3 regions of the Pseudoalteromonas sp. SWYJZ98 genome follow, and region 1 is predicted to be linked to each of the others. Evidence: predicted binding sites of a transcription regulator. Region 1 holds the regulator's gene; each other region holds the start of a gene.
The links. Region 1 encodes sigma-54, which starts transcription at its own class of promoters, with help from an activator protein. Its sites were predicted from a motif close to GTTGGCACGNNNNTNGNNT; they were not measured.
Positions count from the first base shown of each region.

Region 1 (6,085 bases):
GTTATGGAGTTAGTAGGCTTTGCCGTTGCAGTAAATGATGCCCACCCACTTATTAAGCGTTTGTCACACTATGTAACGCAAATGCCTGGTGGTTTTGGTGCTGTGAGAGAACTCACCGATTTGCTCATGCTTGAAAATGGTAAAGCATTGACTACACAAGGCACTAGTTCATGAATGCAGCGCGCATAATATTAAGCGTTTTATTCATTAGCTGTATGGTTTGGCTTTGGTACCCTTATTTTGCACAAACAAATATTGTGCCTCAGGCTGAGCCTGAAGTTATTGCTAAGCCTGATTACATAGCTATTGAGCTCAAACAGACAGCCTATGATGAGCAAGGTAAAATTAGCCACAAAGTCACTGCGGCTAAAATGGAGCTATACCAGCAATTAGGTTTCACGTTTTTCGAAAAACCCATTTTTACTTTATATAACGAACAACAAACGTGGCAAATAAATGCAGACGAAGCAACATTATACGAAGATAAACAATTAATTTTAGAAGGTAATGTGGTTGCCAAAAATTTAACCGATAACGCCATGATAGACAAAATCAATGCTGATAATATTCAGGTTGATATAAAGCTATTAACAATGCGTTCGGAGCAACCCGTCATCATCACTGGACCCAATTTAAAAATCACCGGTAAAGGCCTAGAAGCCGACTTAAAAGCCGAAGTGATAAAACTAATTAACCATACGCGAACCATATACTATGACCAATAAAATATTAAAATCACTTATAATTCCTACACTTATACTAGCGTTTAATAGTAGTGCTGCAGAGCAAAACACGCAACCTGCTGCCAATCAAATTTCAATAAGTGCCGACAAGCAAGAAGGTCAATTGAAAGCTAATGTGGGTATTTTTGAGAAAAACGTTGAGATTATTCACGGTAATCGCCGCATTACAGCCGATCGCCTCGAAGTACACAAACGTGATGAACTTGGTGATAATAAACAATTATTAATTGCCACAGGTAGCCCTGCGCACTTTGAAGAAAAGCAATCAGACGGCACGACTATGAGCGCCAGTGCTGACGAAGTACGTTATGATGTATCTAAGCGTTTTTTAACGCTTGTTGGTAATGCACAAGTATCGCAAGCCGGACAAAAAATAAATGCTAAAAGCATTACCTACGACATAGAGCAGCAGCTCATCAGTGCCGAAAAAGATGAAAACTCAACTGACCGCGTTCACACAATTTTAGTACCGATCGAAACTAAAAAAAGTAAAAAAGGCGATAAAGGTCAACCATGAGCACATTAAAAGCAGAACTATTGGCAAAAAGCTATAAAGGTCGTGAAGTTGTAAAAAACGTCGGCCTTGAAGTACAAGCTGGCAGTATAGTTGGCTTACTTGGCCCTAACGGTGCTGGTAAAACAACGACTTTTTATATGATTGTAGGGCTTGTTCCTAGCGACAAAGGTAAAATATCTATTGATGATAACGATATTACTCTTTTACCTATGCATAGTCGTGCTAGATTAGGCATAGGCTACTTACCACAAGAGTCATCGATTTTTAGAAAGCTGACTGTTTATCAAAACTTAATGGCCATTTTAGAAACGCGCAAAGAACTAAATAAACAAGCCAGAGAAGACACGCTCAATAACTTATTAGATGAATTTAGCATACAACACATTCGTGATAGCCAAGGTATGGCATTATCGGGTGGAGAGCGTCGTCGTGTAGAAATAGCACGAGCACTGGCAGCAGATCCTAAATTTATATTACTGGATGAACCGTTTGCCGGTGTTGACCCTATTTCGGTATTAGATATAAAGAAAATAATAGAACATCTTAAAAATCGTGGGATTGGTGTATTAATTACCGACCATAACGTAAGAGAGACCCTTGATGTTTGTGAAAAAGCCTACATTGTTTCTCATGGGGAGCTGATTGCATCAGGTACTCCAGAACACGTATTAAATGATAAAACAGTACGCGATGTTTACTTAGGCGAGCAATTTAGGCTGTAACATTTACGCCATGTCTTTAAGCATCTGCTAGTATTAATTATAACAACATAAAAGGATTGTTAGAGATACATGAGGCAATCACTACAGCTGCGCATGGGCCAGCAACTTACAATGACTCCACAGTTGCAACAAGCTATTCGTTTGTTGCAACTCAGTACATTGGATCTCCAGCAAGAAATACAAGAAGCTCTCGACAGTAATCCACTATTAGAGGTTGAAGAGGCAGACTATTCTGAAGACGCTGCTGGTAAAAACGAGCAAAAAGCTGATACCGATGACATAACTGTTAGCGCATCTGCTGATGATGCTCCGAGCGAATACGAACAAGATACTGGTGAAGCACTTGCAAAAGACACGCTAAGTGACGACATGGCTATGGATGTTAGTTGGGATGAGTACATGAGTGCCGCCCCAGCAGCCTCATCAGGTCCAATGCCTGAAGACGAATCTATATACCAAGGCGCCTCTACTGAAACGCTCCATGAGTATTTAATGTGGCAATTACAACTAACGCCATTTAGCCCTACCGATGAAGCCATCGCGATTGCGATTGTAGAGGCCGTCGATGATTCAGGTATTTTAACTCTCAGTTGCGAAGAAATTTTAGAAAGCTTTAATCAAGAAAACGAAGATGATAACGAAGTCGAACTTGATGAAATTGAAGCGGTATTAAAACGCATTCAACTGTTTGATCCTGTTGGTATTGCTGCACGTAGTTTACAAGAGTGTTTGTGTATTCAGCTTAATCAATTTGATAAAGAAACACCTTACATTAATGAAACGAAAATGATTTTAACCGAGCATATTGATCTATTAGCAGCTCGCGACTATCGTACATTAATGAAAAAAACTAAGCTTAAAGAAGAAGAGCTTAAAGAAGTGATGACACTAATACATACTCTCAACCCAAAACCTGCAGATACTATTGTAAGGGAAGAATCTGAGTATGTTATTCCTGATGTGTCAGTTAAAAAAATTAAAGGTCGCTGGGTTGTCGAATTAAACCCAGATAGCATGCCTAAAATTCGTGTTAATAGCCAATACGCGGCAATGTCTCGCACTGTAAAATCAAGTGGCGACAGCCAGTTTATTCGCTCACATTTACAAGAAGCTAAATGGTTTATTAAAAGCTTAGAAAGTAGAAACGACACGCTATTAAAAGTTACTAATTGTATTGTTAAGCAACAACAAGGATTTTTTGAACATGGCCCTGAAGCCATGAAACCAATGGTTTTAAATGATGTCGCTGAAATGGTAGAAATGCACGAATCGACAATTTCGCGTGTGACTACTCAAAAGTACATGCATACACCCCGTGGTATATTTGAGCTTAAATATTTTTTCTCAAGCCATGTAAGTACTGAAAACGGTGGTGAATGTTCATCTACAGCAATACGTGCGCTTATCCGAAAATTAATCGCAGCAGAAAACTCAGCAAAACCATTGAGTGATAGCAAAATAGCGGATATATTGGCTGAGCAAGGAATTAAAGTAGCAAGACGTACAATCGCAAAATACCGTGAATCTCTTGCTATTCCACCGTCAAATCAGCGTAAAAGTCTGATTTAAGACGCTAAACTAAGAGGGTAATGCTTATGCAACTAAACTTAACTGGTCGTCACGTAGAATTAACCGATTCACTAAGAGACTATATTAATACTAAATTTGCGAAGCTTGAAAGACACTCTGATCATATTAATAATGTTCATGTCATTCTCGATGTAGAAAAATTAAATCAAAAAGCAGAAGCCACAATACACGTAAGCGGTGCTGAGCTATTTGCCTCTACAGAACATCAAGATATGTATGCCGCTATTGACTCGTTGATCGACAAGCTCGATCGCCAAGTAATCAAACACAAAGAGAAGCTTGCTCGACACTAATATGATGAAATTAAGTTCACTTATATGCCAGGACTGCAGCAAAGCTGCGGTCCTTTTTAATAGCAAAAAAAGAATTTTAGAGTTCATTAGCGAACTTGCTCACGACAAACTTCCGTATTTACCGCAACAAGATATTCTTAACGCTTTAATGAGCAGAGAGAAATTAGGTAGTACAGGTATAGGGCGTGGCATTGCTATTCCTCATGGAAGAATGAGCGGTGCAGAAGAGCCTTTGGCTTTAGTGCTCGTTAGCGAAACTCCAATAAACTTTGATGCAATCGATAATCGCCCTGTTGATATTTTTGTCGCACTCATCGTACCAGATGGCGATAACCAGCAGCACTTAAAGACTCTAGCAACCATTGCTGATAAACTAAACAACAAAGATTTTTGTAAACAGTTACGCAGTGCAAAATCTGATACTGAGCTTTACCAAGTTATTGTCGATCAATCATAGTTTTATAAAGGGTGTTAAATGGAGTTAATTATCATAAGCGGCCGTTCTGGTTCTGGAAAGTCGGTTGCTTTGCGCATTGTAGAAGATTTAGGTTATTATTGCGTAGATAATATTCCAGTAAACCTACTACCTTCATTAGTTCGCAGTGTGTCTGATAGCTACGATAAAATTGCTGTTAGCATAGATGTGCGCAACATCCCTAAAGAACAAGATGAATTTAACGATATTCTTGAATACTTGCCTGGCTTTGCAAACCCTACGTTGTTTTATTTAGATAGCGACGATCAGACATTGATCAAACGCTTTTCTGAAACACGCAGATTACACCCACTATCAATAGACTCGTTGCCCCTTGATTTAGCCATCAAAAAAGAAAAAGAATTACTTGATGTATTAACCACTCGCGCCGACTTTATGATAGATACGACTGATTTAAGTGTTCATCAACTCGCTGAATCTATTCGTGAAAAGATTTTAGGTAAAAAAGATAAGCAACTGATTGTCACATTTGAATCATTTGGTTTTAAACACGGTATACCAAAAGAAGCAGACTACGTATTTGATGCACGCTTTTTACCAAATCCACACTGGGAACCAGAGTTAAAGCCTTTAAATGGGTTAGATCAACCGGTTAAAGACTATTTAGCTAATCACAGCATAGTGCAAAAATTCACATGGCAAATTCAAACATTTGTACAAACGTGGTTACCACATTTAGAACGAAATAACCGCAGTTATTTAACCATTGCTATTGGGTGTACAGGCGGGCAACATCGCTCTGTGTATTTAGCGCAAACTATCGGTGAAAGTTTCGCAATGACACATCCCAATGTAAAAATTCGCCATCGCGAGCAAGAAAAATAATATAGCTGAATAATCACCTGTTCAGCTTAGGTAGAGTAAGTTATGCATTGTGAAGATACCTTTTTAATAAAAAACAAATTAGGCTTACACGCCAGAGCAGCTACTGTGCTTGCGCAATTAGCAGTACAATTTGATGCGACAATCACATTATTCCAAGATGACAAAGAAGCAGCAGGCGATAGCGTACTTGCACTAATGTTACTTGAAAGTAGCCAAGGAAAAGAAGTTAAAGTTGTTTGTAAAGGCCCTGATTCTGAGCAAGCTTTACACGCTGTTGGAGAATTAATAGCACAACGCTTTAATGAACAAGAATAACCTGTTTTATAAAAACAATATTCGCATTACTAATGCTTCAATTAAAACAGATATATAAAATAGATAGGTTAGTAACGCCAGTTAACTCACCTCCCCCCCATAAAGTAATATAACAATTTATAAAGGACGCCAATGCCTGAAGCTTTTGAACAAGATTACCCACTACAGCAACTAAAACAGGTGACGAAGTCACTCAATAGTGGTCAATTTGTTCAAGTTAGGCGCATGCTCGCAAAAACGGCTCCTTGTGATACCGCATTATTATTAGAATCATCACCGCATAAAATTCGCCGACTGCTTTGGCAATTGGTCGATCCTGATGTGCAGGGTGATGTTCTTGAAGAATTATCTGAAGATGTTCGTTTAGGCATTATTGCCCAAATGGAACCTAAGCACATTGCCGCCGCAACTGAAGACATGGGCCACGATGACTTAGGTGAAGTATTACGTAGCCTGCCAGATACCGTCTATAAAGACGTTGTTAGCGCGATGGACATTCAAGACCGTGAACGTGCCACGCAAGCACTGTCATATCAAGAGCGTTCAGCAGGTGCGCTAATGAACACCGATACGGTGACCATTCG
Region 1 is NZ_JADYXA010000001.1:240,053-246,137, forward strand. It holds gene kdsC (3-deoxy-manno-octulosonate-8-phosphatase KdsC) at 1-174, shown strand, start outside; gene lptC (LPS export ABC transporter periplasmic protein LptC) at 171-725, shown strand; gene lptA (lipopolysaccharide transport periplasmic protein LptA) at 715-1,260, shown strand; gene lptB (LPS export ABC transporter ATP-binding protein) at 1,257-1,982, shown strand; gene I6F10_RS01160 (RNA polymerase factor sigma-54) at 2,052-3,551, shown strand; gene hpf (ribosome hibernation promoting factor) at 3,578-3,865, shown strand; gene ptsN (PTS IIA-like nitrogen regulatory protein PtsN) at 3,870-4,322, shown strand; gene rapZ (RNase adapter RapZ) at 4,341-5,186, shown strand; gene I6F10_RS01180 (HPr family phosphocarrier protein) at 5,229-5,501, shown strand; gene mgtE (magnesium transporter) at 5,634-6,085, shown strand, end outside.

Region 2 (6,085 bases), on a different contig from region 1:
ATCGCGGCCCGTCGCAAACATTGCGTACTCGTTTATCTTTAGTACGTTACAACATGTCTTTAAAAGGCCAGATTGCAGCCGTTATAAGTTTATTGGTATTTGTGGGCGCGGGTTATAACATTTATTACAACACCCGTGTAATCAACGAGTTTGTAACAAGTGATGATAACGAAGCGCTACAAGTAAGGTATGAGCAAGAGTTTTCACAATACAAAGACTTGCCACTGCCTATAATAACTGATGTTGATTTAAACATTGATATTTATCCTAAAAAGCGTGCTTTAAATGCCGTGGCTAAAATTAAGTTTACCAATACCGCAAACGAGCCAATAACCCGTGTGTTAATCAACGAGCCTAGCCAATCTAAAAGCTGGGATGTAAAAATGGCGGGCGGAAAAATAGTAGAGCGTTTAACCGATTTTGGCATGGTATGGTTTGAGTTTGAACAACCGCTAATGCCCAATGAAGTGCGAGAAGGCGAGCTCTCAGTTTCTCGTGAACACGACGGTTTTGTTGATAGAAGATCTGATACTCAACTCGTGCACAGCGGTACATTTGTAAATAATGGAGAATTATTACCAAATTTTGGTTATCAAAAGTATTTTCAAATTGCTGACAAGTATGAGCGCCGTAAGCACGAGTTACCTGAACTTGAGCGCGCACATAAACTAGAAGACAGCCGTTATTATACGCAAAATGAGTTTGGGCCTGCTAATGGGTTTATAAACTATAAGGCAACGGTAACCACCGATGAGTCACAATTTGCTATTACACCAGGTTACTTAAAAAGTGAGAGTGTAAAAGATGGACGCCGCACCTTTGTTTATGAAATGGATGCTCCAATTATAAACTTTTACTCTGTGCTTTCGGCAGAGCTTGAAAGTAAAAAGGTTGAGCATAATGGGGTAAATATTGAGGTGTACTACCACAAAGATCATGCATGGAATGTTGACCGCATGATTGAGTCAGTTCAAGACTCAATAGATTACTACACACAAGCCTTTGGCCCGTATCAGCATAAGCAGTTACGTATTATTGAGTTTCCTAAGTATCGCTCGTTTGCGCAAAGTTTTGCCAATACGGTACCTTACTCAGAAAGTATTGGTTTTATTACAGACCTAAGAGATGAGAGTAAAGTTGACCTACCTTACTATGTAACCGCACATGAAGTTGCGCACCAATGGTGGGGGCATCAAGTATCAGGGGCTAATGTAGAGGGTAGTGCTGTTATTTCTGAAACACTTTCCCAGTACAGTGCGCTTATGGTGCTAAAAAAACGCTTTGGCGCCGAGAAGCTCCGTAAATTCTTAAAGTACGAGTTAGATAAATACTTAATGGGCCGTACTGGCGAAGCCTTTGAAGAAATGCCACTATATAAAACGCAGGCTCAACAATACCTTCATTACAATAAAGGCTCAGTTGCGATGATGGCGATTTATGATCGTTTAGGTGAAGTACGCTTAAATGCAGCACTTAAAGCGTTTTTGAATGAGTTTAAATATCAATCAACGCCATATCCAACCACACTTGATTTACTTAGTTATTTAAAGCGAGATGCAACACAAGCTGAACAACGTTTTATTGATGATCAGTTTAAATATATAACGCTTTATGAGCTTGAAATGAAAGAAGTGTCGGTTACAGATGATGTTGATGGCGAAGGTTTTTATACAGTAACACTGAGCGTTGAAGCAACTAAGCAGCATGCCGATGGACAAGGTGAAGAAACTGAGCAGCCGCTCGATGAGCTAATTGATATTGCATTGTTTAGCGACGACCCTGAAAACTTACTCGCTGAAGACTTTGTTATTTACTCGAAAAAGCATCAAATAGTATCTGGTACCAATACTATTGAGCTAAAAGTAAAAGAAAAACCATTATTTGCGGGGGTTGATCCTTACATTAAGCTGGTCGATAAAGACAGTAAAAACAACTTAACTAAGTTTTAAAGTCTATTTATTTACTAAGGACTTAAACTGACTACTTTAAAGGCCGCATTTATGCGGCCTTTATGTGTAATAAACTGTATAAAACTTCATAGCATTTCTACATATTCCCCACAGCTTTTTACGCTAATATTTTATGTTCTCTTATAAAGTTACCTTACTGGTATTTAGTTTATAAGGAAGAGTATGAAACCATTAATCATAGGGGCGATAGCATTAAGCCTCAGTGCTTGTTCTGCGGTAACCATTCAGCCACGGGCAACAGCAAAAATAACGAGCCAAGCTAATTACGAAGATAGCCGCCCATTTTATTTATGGGGATTAGTGGGTGAGCAGCGGGTAGACGTAAAACAAATATGTTCAAATACACCGGTTATTCAAATGCAGTCACAGCAAACGTTTAGTGATGGAGCGCTGAGTTTAATTACGCTTGGAATATACTCGCCTCATACCATTAAAGTGTGGTGCCAAGAGCAAGTACTAGGGGAGACATTATGAGCATCAAGCTATTTGCAGCCGGTTGCACACTGATTATTTTAACGGGGTGTACAAATATTTACTTTGATAACGGCATGCAGAGCAAAGTAAGCAATAAGACGCTAAAAAGTTCACAGTGGCATCATAATTTTGCACTTGCGTTGTACGAGGGATCAGATCCGTTAGATTTAACAAAACATTGCCCACAAGGGGAGTGGCAAAGCGTTCATACGTATAAATCGTTTACTAATGGTTTAGCTGAGGTGGTTGTGAATCAAATTGGCCCAGCTTGGTACCCTAAAACAGTAGAAGTACAATGTAATAAGGTACCATTTAAAGCAAAACAGCTATAAAACAAGAAAAGGGCCAAAAGGCCCTTCATGTCGCAGCAAGTAACACATTCTTTCTTATAAATTAAAGTCTACAGAATAAGCAACGTAAGCTTTAATATCTGAGTCATCCATATCTGTATCAGATAAACCAAAAGTGAACCCATCTTTCGAAATTGATACACCGTAATCTAAGATATTATCATCGCCAATAAAGTCACCTGAGTAGTGGCCTAAGTGAAGTGCCATTTCAGTGCCGTTACTGCCAACAGCAAAACCGTAGTCAGCTGTCAGGTAAAGTGAATCACCAAAGTCTGTACCATCACCACTTGCAGCTGATGTTGCAAGTACTGAAGCACCAAATGTAAAGCCTTCAACACTGATGCTACCGTAAATTTCAGAGAAATCGGCGTCAGCTTCAGAAGCGGCATCTGGGTAAGCGTAATAAATATAGCCAACATCGTAGCTAACGCTTTCGTTAATGTCGCCACCAAAGCCTGCATATAAATCAAGCTCATAGGTCATTTCATCTGCCCACGATGCATTTGAAGCCCAAGTACCTGCATAAAAGCCCGATTCATTGGCGTAATCAATACCGCCTGAAATAGCTGCATCGCCCCCAGTTTGCTCTTGACCACGCCATAAGTAGTTTGATGTTGCCGCTGCGTTTGCTGTTACTTCAGCATGTACGGCTGTTGACGTTAAAGATGTTGCGCCCATTAATGCTATAGCACTTATAGCGATGGTTTTTTTTAGTTTTAGCATGTCCATTTCCCGTTATATGATTTTTTGCTCGCCAAGGTTTTTATTATGTATTCGGAACCTTTAGGCTGACGGCTTTTTATTGTTTAACTAACGGGATAATTGCACTGTATGTGCCAGCTTCATTATTTTTTATTAAAAATTATTTTTTATATATTAAAAACATGAGCTTGCATTTTATAGATTGAGAAGAGATATGGCATGTAGGAAGACGTTGCGCACACTGCTGGTGCATAAATTAACCTAGCCGCACCATATAAGTACGGCTAAATTAGAAGTTTTTAGCCAAATATAGTGCGCATAAGGCTAATTGTTTCGTTTACACTACGACCTTTTTGAACTTCACTCACAATTGAATCGCGCTTACTGCGAATGTGCTCAGGAATATCGTCAGCAGCAAGTGCGCGGTCTACTAAAATTTCTGCAGACTCTTTACCTCTACGCTGAGTTTTACCTGTCGTAGTTGTAGTTCGTTTAGGCTTACTTAACAGTTTGATGTAGTTAGAGTTATCTGGTGTTTTAGCATCAGCATAGTGAAAGAAACATGGGATTAGCGCTTTAATAGCAACTAATTGTTCTTCTAACTCATTACTAGGTTTAGCCATTTTGTACCATGACATAGCTTGAATACCTTTTACAATATCTTGCCAGTAACGCTCAAAATCACTATTTTTAAGTTTAGAAACACCAAGGGCACCGCATAATGCATCTAACCGATTGTTTGTGATCGGAGTAAATATATCAGGGCGACGCATTGCAAGCAGTCGTGTTGCAGGCGCAAGTGTTGGTTTTTCATTATTGTCGGTGAATATTTTTGAATAAGCAGCAACAAATTGTTGATATTCGTATTGAGTAATGTCACCTTCAAGTGGAATATTTACTAGTGCATCGTCAAAGGCACCTGGTAAATCGCCAAGCATTTGATGAAAGCTCTTCGCACTTTTTGTTGATGCAAACCATTCAACGTCAAAGTTATATGTGCTTGGATCAAGTGATGCCATGTGCTTACCGCTAAACGCAAGTAAATCTTCAGGAATCATATCTTTAAGAGATTGTTCACGAATGCTCTTAATGTAGTCTACTAAGCGAAGCTGTTCATCAAGAGCAATAACGTCTTTGTGTTGTTCTACAAATACACTTACTACAGGCCACGGAGCAATACGTAAAGTTTTAACCTGTAAAAAGCTGATAGCTGAAATAAGCTGATCGTGTAGCTTCTTAAGTACTGGTAATTGCTGCGGCTCTAGTAAATCGTAGTTCATACGATCTCTGCTTGCACTTAGCAATTCGTAACACCAAGGTAAAAAATCATCAGGGTGGTTTTCTACTTTCACGGCCATAAGGTTAAGGCTTAATTCTGAAGATTGCTTCAGAATGTTCTGATAGATTTGATTTTCTTGTTCGCCTAGCGTCATTTTTGACGGTGAAATTAGCAGTTTTTTCATGCCTTGTAGAATCTCCGGTTTAGATATATATTTTTTTGCTGGTCTATTTTAGCGCAATTACGCTAATAACAACAGCGCTGTCCTCCATACGTTGTAATTGAAGTAGCTAAATCGGCGTTTTTGCTAATAGAATGAGGCCAACGTTTTAACATGTATCAATCATTTTTATCTAGTACAAAGAGACTTTCAACTGAGGTATTAAAATGCTTTGCTATTTTTAGAGCAATTATTACCGAAGGGGTAAATCGTGCCGTTTCTACTGTGCTAATAGTCTTACGTGAAACCGCAATTAGATCAGCCAAGTCTTGTTGAGAAAGGCCTGCTTCTTTGCGGTATTTTGCAATTTTATTTTGCACTTTTGCTCCTAATCTTTGCTTTGCCAAAGAATTGATACGCCGTATATTAAACTCATTACAGCAAGGTAAAATGTAGCCATCATGCTGTGAGATACTTCTAAAGCAAGAGTATCGGAGAGTAAGTACACGCCACCCATACTAAAAAGTAAGCCAAGCACGACATGTTTATAGGCAATAGTGTCGATGGTATTTAAATACTCATCTTTATATGTAAGGTGGTATTTCATTCTCCATGTAAACCCGCCTCTGATCACAAACATAAAGAATGAACCTAAAAAAGCAGCAGTTCCTAAAAACAATAGTGGGGCTGATGTATGATTAAGCATTGGGTAAACACTAATGATTAATAAAGTGACCCCCATGAATAATGAAATCCATGCATTTTGGCCCATAAATTTTTCTTCACTTTTAATATCGTAATTAGACATAGCTCATTTCCTTTTAAAATTTTTACAATATGTAACCTATAGGTATCAATGTAACCTTAAGGTTTCATTGGGTCAATATTTATTTGTAACCTAAAGGTATCAAAATGTTTCAGGGGCGATTCAGGATAGGAATGTAATATCTAATAAAAAGCTTTTTTATCAGAACGACAATGATTTTAAGGCTAACACTCGCTATGATAAGAACATTATTTGCACGTTTGAAAGGACGATCATGAAAACCTTACTTAAAATTGTAGGTGTAATACTTTTACTATGTATAGCACTAATTGTTGCCGCACCGTTTCTAATCCCTACTGATACTATTTTTAACAAAGTTTCAGA
Region 2 is NZ_JADYXA010000024.1:39,266-45,350, forward strand. It holds gene I6F10_RS13585 (ABC transporter permease/M1 family aminopeptidase) at 1-1,949, shown strand, start outside; gene I6F10_RS13590 (Bor family protein) at 2,133-2,444, shown strand; gene I6F10_RS13595 (Bor/Iss family lipoprotein) at 2,441-2,776, shown strand; gene I6F10_RS13600 (TorF family putative porin) at 2,831-3,517, opposite strand; gene I6F10_RS13605 (hypothetical protein) at 3,796-4,959, opposite strand; gene I6F10_RS13610 (helix-turn-helix transcriptional regulator) at 5,115-5,315, opposite strand; gene I6F10_RS13615 (hypothetical protein) at 5,324-5,743, opposite strand; gene I6F10_RS13620 (AsmA family protein) at 5,976-6,085, shown strand, end outside.
Region 2: a site for sigma-54 is predicted at 3,617-3,635, ahead of I6F10_RS13600 (TorF family putative porin). Genes of this name have one in related genera too.

Region 3 (6,085 bases), on a different contig from region 1:
CAAGGCGTGCATACATGGACAGGAATAATTGCAGGTTTAGTACTTTTTATAGGTTTTTATGCTGGTAGTTTAACCATGTTTAAACACGAATTAGCACAGTGGGCAAACCCCGCCAGTGCACCAGTGACTAAACCACAAACTAACAATCACCAAACATTAGTTGATCAAGCAATAGCTAAGTACCCTGAGCAAATGGGTAATGGTTTTTCTCTCGATTTATTAACAAATCAAGCGCCACTATCTTGGTATAGCCAAGGTAAAGAACGCGGAATGAAACTTGATAATCAATTACAGGTACTCTATCTAAACCAACAAAATAATCTTGTAATACAGCAACAAAGTGAGAATAAACTTGCAGATTTAATAGATTACTTACATCGAACCGCAGGGTTTGCAGGCGAAATTGGGCACGACCAATCAGGCGTATATATACTCGGTATAGCATCTGCGCTGTACTTTTTAGCATTGGTATCTGGCGTAATTATTTTACTACCCACGCTTGTAAAAACCTTTTTTGCGATTCGAAAAGAAAAAGGTGCCAGTCGCTTTTGGCTCGATAGTCATAATTTAGTTGGAATCGCCAGTTTGCCTTTTCATTTAATTATAGCGTTTACTGTGGTGGTATTTGCATTTCATGATCTAATTTATGATGGTCTATCAGCATTTTATGGCGATAAATCCTTTTTTCAACGACCTGCCCCAGCAGCACATAATTATCATATTGCAAACTTACCAAGCATAAATAAACAGCTCCTAGCGGCAAAAAACTACGCTCCAGGTTATGAGCCAATTCATATTTCATTTAGTCGTTTAAATACAAACAGTCCGACAGCAACATTAAAAATGAGTAATAACAGCGCTGTCGTTCGCGGACCTGATACCGACTACTTATTCTTACACCCCTATACATTAGAAGTACTTAACTCAAGCTATCCGCAAGGAGATGATGGTGTTTGGGGTAATATAGTAGGAAGTTTCTTTTCACTTCACTTTGGTACTTATGGAGGTGAATGGGGACGTTGGGGGTATTTTGTTATGGGACTACTTGGCGCATTCTTATTTTACTCTGGTAACTTATTATGGCTAGACAAGCGCTTTAAACAAGATGCCAACAAACGAAGTACACGATTTATGGCAAATTTAACAATTGGTGTTTGCTTAGGGTCAATGATTGCAGTGGTTGCCACTTTATTACAAGCTAAATGGACTAACCAATATATGGGTAACGCAAATTACAGCTATCTCTATAGTTACTATTTGGTATTTTTTGCCTTTGTTGCTTATACCTTTTTTAAAGGAACTCACCACGCTAGCTATTGGGGCTTAATGGGTATTACACTTTTATCTGCTGGAATGGGGGTTTCAACACTTATACAGGCTTTATTAGCTGATGATTTTTTAAAATATTATCAAAGCGGTTTTGTTGATATTAGCGCTGCAGTATTTGCATTAATATTTTATTATTGTGCAAAAAAAGTTAGAAATAAATCAGTAAGCTATGCCGTTATACCTGCAAAATTATAAAGAAAAACTTAATGAGGCGTATTGCACGCCTCATTAAAGTTATAAATTTAGATTTAAAATATAAAAACATTAACTAACGTAGATTAGTTTACTGTGCGTTTAGGCTTTTCTCGCGTTACAAAGTAGCAAATTAGCGAGCCCACTGTTACCAGTACAACCCCTTGCCAAAACGAAGCACTCAGCGTAATAGATAAATACAACGCCGAAATAATAGTAGAAAACACCGGTGTAAAGTACGAAAGCGTTCCCAAAAGCATTAAGTTACCGCCAATAATAGCTTGATTCCACAGTGCATAACCGCTCCCCACGACTACACCAGCTAATAGCAACGTTATGCTTGAGCTGAGCGAAAACGTTAATGGCGCTTCATTACTAAAACCATATTGCGCCCACAAACTCATTGCCGTAACAGTAAAAAATAGCGTAATAGCATTTTTACCATTACTCAGTTTTTGCGTTACTACGCAATAAATAGCCCATATAAACGCAGCAGCTAATGCCATTAGATAAGTAGCAGGATTATCTGCAAAGTTAGTAACAAGCGTATCGAGAGACATTTCTTGATCGCCCGTAATACACCAAGCAACGCCTAAAAAAGCAATAATCATACTTGGGTAAACCCAGTAACTTACTTTTTTACGACCAATAATAATAGAGAGTAATATTGTTAGCGTGGGCCATAAATAATTAATAACCGCCATTTCCATCGCCTGATGACGACTATTTGCCATACCAATAGAAAGTGCCAAACAAATTTCGTAAGCTACAAATAATAAAGTACCTACTACCAAGTAACGTTTTGAAAAACCACTAAACTTGGGTGCTCCCATAACCAAAATTAAAAATATTGCACTGACAGAATACATAGCCGCAGCACCACCAATGGGGCTAAACAACTCAGAAATATCCCGTAGTAGTGCCACTAAGCAGCTCCACAGTAATATTGCAGCGACTCCATACAGTGTATATTTATTTTTGCTTATAAAATCCATTTGCCAATCTAAAAGTACTACTCGTAAATTTGAAACTAAACTAACAGTAATTATTTAATTAAACAATAAGGGTCTGTTGATCTTTCAAGGTTAAATTTGCAGCAGTCTGTTTGGTATTTAGGCAAGGCAGAGCCTATATAGTGTGGTTATTCCCCATTAATGGGCGATAACGTAGCATTAATGCCAAACAGGCGCTGCCCAAAGGGTTCTTCCTAGGGGCTATTTACTCTTTGTTGCCTACATGGATGTAGGTAAGGGGCGTGAGCAGGACGCGGAAGCTTTGCTCGGTTCTTACTTAGCCCACTAGGTTACAAACCTCGCGCCGCGATTAAATAGCCCCTAGTTTGAACAAATTTTAATCCGCAAAGATCAACAGACCCTAAAGTTAATAGCTTAAACCTCTCGCCTGTTTTTAACATTCATCCTTTTTAGTAATTGACCTTTTGGTCAGTAAAGCTACAATCAATCAATACGTTAAACACGCAAACTCTATAATGACCACACAAATAAAACCAAATAAAAAAGAAGTTACGCGCGAGAAAAATCAAAAACTAATTTTAGATGCCGCCGAGCAATTGTTTTCGCAATTAGGTTACGACGGAGCAAGTATGAGCATGGTTGCTAAAGAAGCGCAGGTGCCAAAAGCTAATATTTTGTATTACTTTAAAAGTAAGGATGGTCTGTACGAGTCTGTGATCGACCGCATAATAGCTAATTGGAACTTGGGGCTTGATAACGTCACAATTAACGACGATCCAGCCATCGTGCTTTATAACTATATTAAAAGCAAAGTAATACTGGCCGTAAATCAGCCAATGCAATCTCGCTTATTTGCCAGTGAAATACTGCGCGGTGCCCCTTATTTACAAAACTACTTTAGAACCAATACCCGCCCTTGGGTTAAACAAAAGGTTGATGTACTTCAAGCATGGATGGACGCAGATAAAATGGATAAGGTTGACCCCTACCATTTGCTCTTTACTATTTGGTCTACCACGCAATATTACGCCGACTTTCAGGCTGAGGTTTTACTTGTAATGAACAAATTAGAGTACGACGAAACCGATGTGGCACAAATTACGCAGTCAATTGCCCACATAATTTTAAAAGGTATTGGTCTTAAAATACCTGAGCAAAGTGAGACTTAACCGATGACATCCTTTACTACACCCGATTTGTTTGACGATCATCGCGATAAAGTACAAGTAGCAGACAGCGGCCTTTATCACTTTGGTAAAAAAACCACGTTTTATGGCAAAGTAGTTACCGTTACCTGCCCAGAAGACAACTCTTTTGCCGCCGATATATTGCATGAAAATGGTGAAGGTAAAGTATTAGTTATAAACGGGTTTGCGAGCAAACGCTTTGCGTTTATAGGCGATATTATGGCTGAGCGTGCCTTAAGTAATGGCTGGGAAGGCGTAATAATAAATGGCTGTTGCCGAGATATAGAAATACTTGCCACGATGAACTTACCTGTTATGGCGCTAGGCTCTACACCGCGTAGTACCTTAAAGCGCGGCTTTGGTGATAAAAACCAAGCTATTACCATGCTTAGCACCACCATAGAACCTAACGATTGGGTTTACGCCGATATTAATGGTTTAGTCATCAGTAAAACGCCCCTTATTTAGCACTCAAAATCATATAAATAAAGACCAACTTGGTGCGCCTGCGCACCAAATTGGTTTGTTTTAACTCATTTTAGTGTCACTATTTTTATAGCCCACATTTATAAATCTCATACAACCCATTAAAACCTGACCAATTGGACAGGATTTTAATTTATGGCATTCCTCTTGCTTAGTCTAAGCACTATAAAATCAAAACTACCGATTGAAAAGCACAGCTGTAACAATTGCATTAAATTAGTGATCTATTATAACGCGAAGAAAATAGCGCTATGAGTGCGCTATTTAATTCGATAGAATGATCATGCTTTTAATAAAACTGGTATTAAAATAATAATAACCAGCCCGCTTTTTAATCACTCTTAACTTAATAAGTAAGTACTTGGTCAGTTTTATAATAATGAGCTGCAAATGAGTGATAAAAAAAACAACAAAGGTATATTTTGCAATCACGGTCCTACCCTGTGGCAAACAAACTACTCTGGAGTGCTTGCAAACAATCGCTTAGCTGTAAAAGATGTATTTGCAGTAAAGGGCGAGCGTAACAGCGCAGGCAACCCAAACTGGTTTAAAACAGCTAAACCGGCTCAAAATACGGCAAGCTTGGTTAATAAGCTCATGACCGCTGGTTGTAACTTTATAGGCTTTACCCATACTGACGAACTGGCTTATAGCTTAGAGGGTAATAATATACATTATGGCGCTGCGCAAAATCCTAAATTAAAAGGGCATGCTTGCGGTGGTTCGAGTATGGGGTCTGCTGCTGCAGTTGCTGCTAACTTAGCTGATATTGGCTTAGGCACCGACACCGGCGGCTCAATTAGAATACCCGCCAGCTATTGTGGTTTATATGGCATAAGGCCAAGCCATAACGTGATTGAAAAAGACGGCCTAATACCGTTGGCTCCCCCTTTTGATACCATAGGTTGGCTTACCCAAAGCGCCGAGCTATTAAGCAGCGTTGGCGATATATTATTACCACAACAAGCTATTAATAAAGTAAATACGCTGGTTATTTGCGAAGCACTATTTGAACTCGTTGACCCTGTTTTACAAGCCCCACTTAAACAATTGCTTGAAAAAACCAAGCCTAATTTTAAGCACCATAAAGAATTTGAACTACCTAACAGCAACTTATTAAATGAACTTGCTGATAGTTTTAGAGTACTGCAAGGGCGAGCAATCGCAAAAACGCATAAAGATTGGCTTCAATTGCCGGGGCAACTTCCCCAGTTTGCTCCAGCAATTGCGGCACGTTTTAATATGGCGCTTGCCCTAACTGATCAAGAAGAACAAGAAGCACTAAAAGTACAAACCCAATGGCAAACACTAATAGCTAAAAACCTAAATACAAACAGCTGTTTATTTTTGCCAACCACCCCCACAACCGCACCTAAATTAGGCGCCGACACAAGCGCCTTACGCATGCAAATTATTACGCTTTCGGCAATTGCAGGGCTTAGTGGCTCAGCGCAAGTGCATTTACCGCTGGCTGATTTAGCAAATGATCATCCGTATGGTTTTTCATTAATGATGAGCCACGGTAACGATAAAAGCCTACTTGCTTGCGTTAAGCACCTAGCTGCACACTTTAAACAGGACACACCGGCATGACCACACACAACATTGCATTTACCGCGTCTCATTTTTCGGCCACTGAGGCGGGTATAAATATACTAAAACAAGGCGGTACAGCTACCGAGGCTATGGTAGCGGCTGCCGCTGCGATTAGCGTTGTATATCCACATATGAACTCAATTGGTGGCGACAGCTTTTGGCTTATCGATAACCCAAGCCAAAAAACGCCTACCGCTATTGACGCCTGCGGCCGCGCAGCAACTAATACAACGGCGTATAACTCGCTCACGCAAATACCAGAGCGCGGCGGATTAAGCGCACTAACTCAAGCGGGTACAATTCGCGGTTGGCAAAAGGCGC
Region 3 is NZ_JADYXA010000003.1:248,987-255,071, forward strand. It holds gene I6F10_RS04000 (PepSY-associated TM helix domain-containing protein) at 1-1,524, shown strand, start outside; gene yddG (aromatic amino acid DMT transporter YddG) at 1,608-2,516, opposite strand; gene I6F10_RS04010 (TetR/AcrR family transcriptional regulator) at 3,011-3,664, shown strand; gene I6F10_RS04015 (putative 4-hydroxy-4-methyl-2-oxoglutarate aldolase) at 3,668-4,150, shown strand; gene I6F10_RS04020 (amidase family protein) at 4,559-5,761, shown strand; gene I6F10_RS04025 (gamma-glutamyltransferase family protein) at 5,758-6,085, shown strand, end outside.
Region 3: a site for sigma-54 is predicted at 4,303-4,321, ahead of I6F10_RS04020 (amidase family protein). Genes of this name have one in related genera too.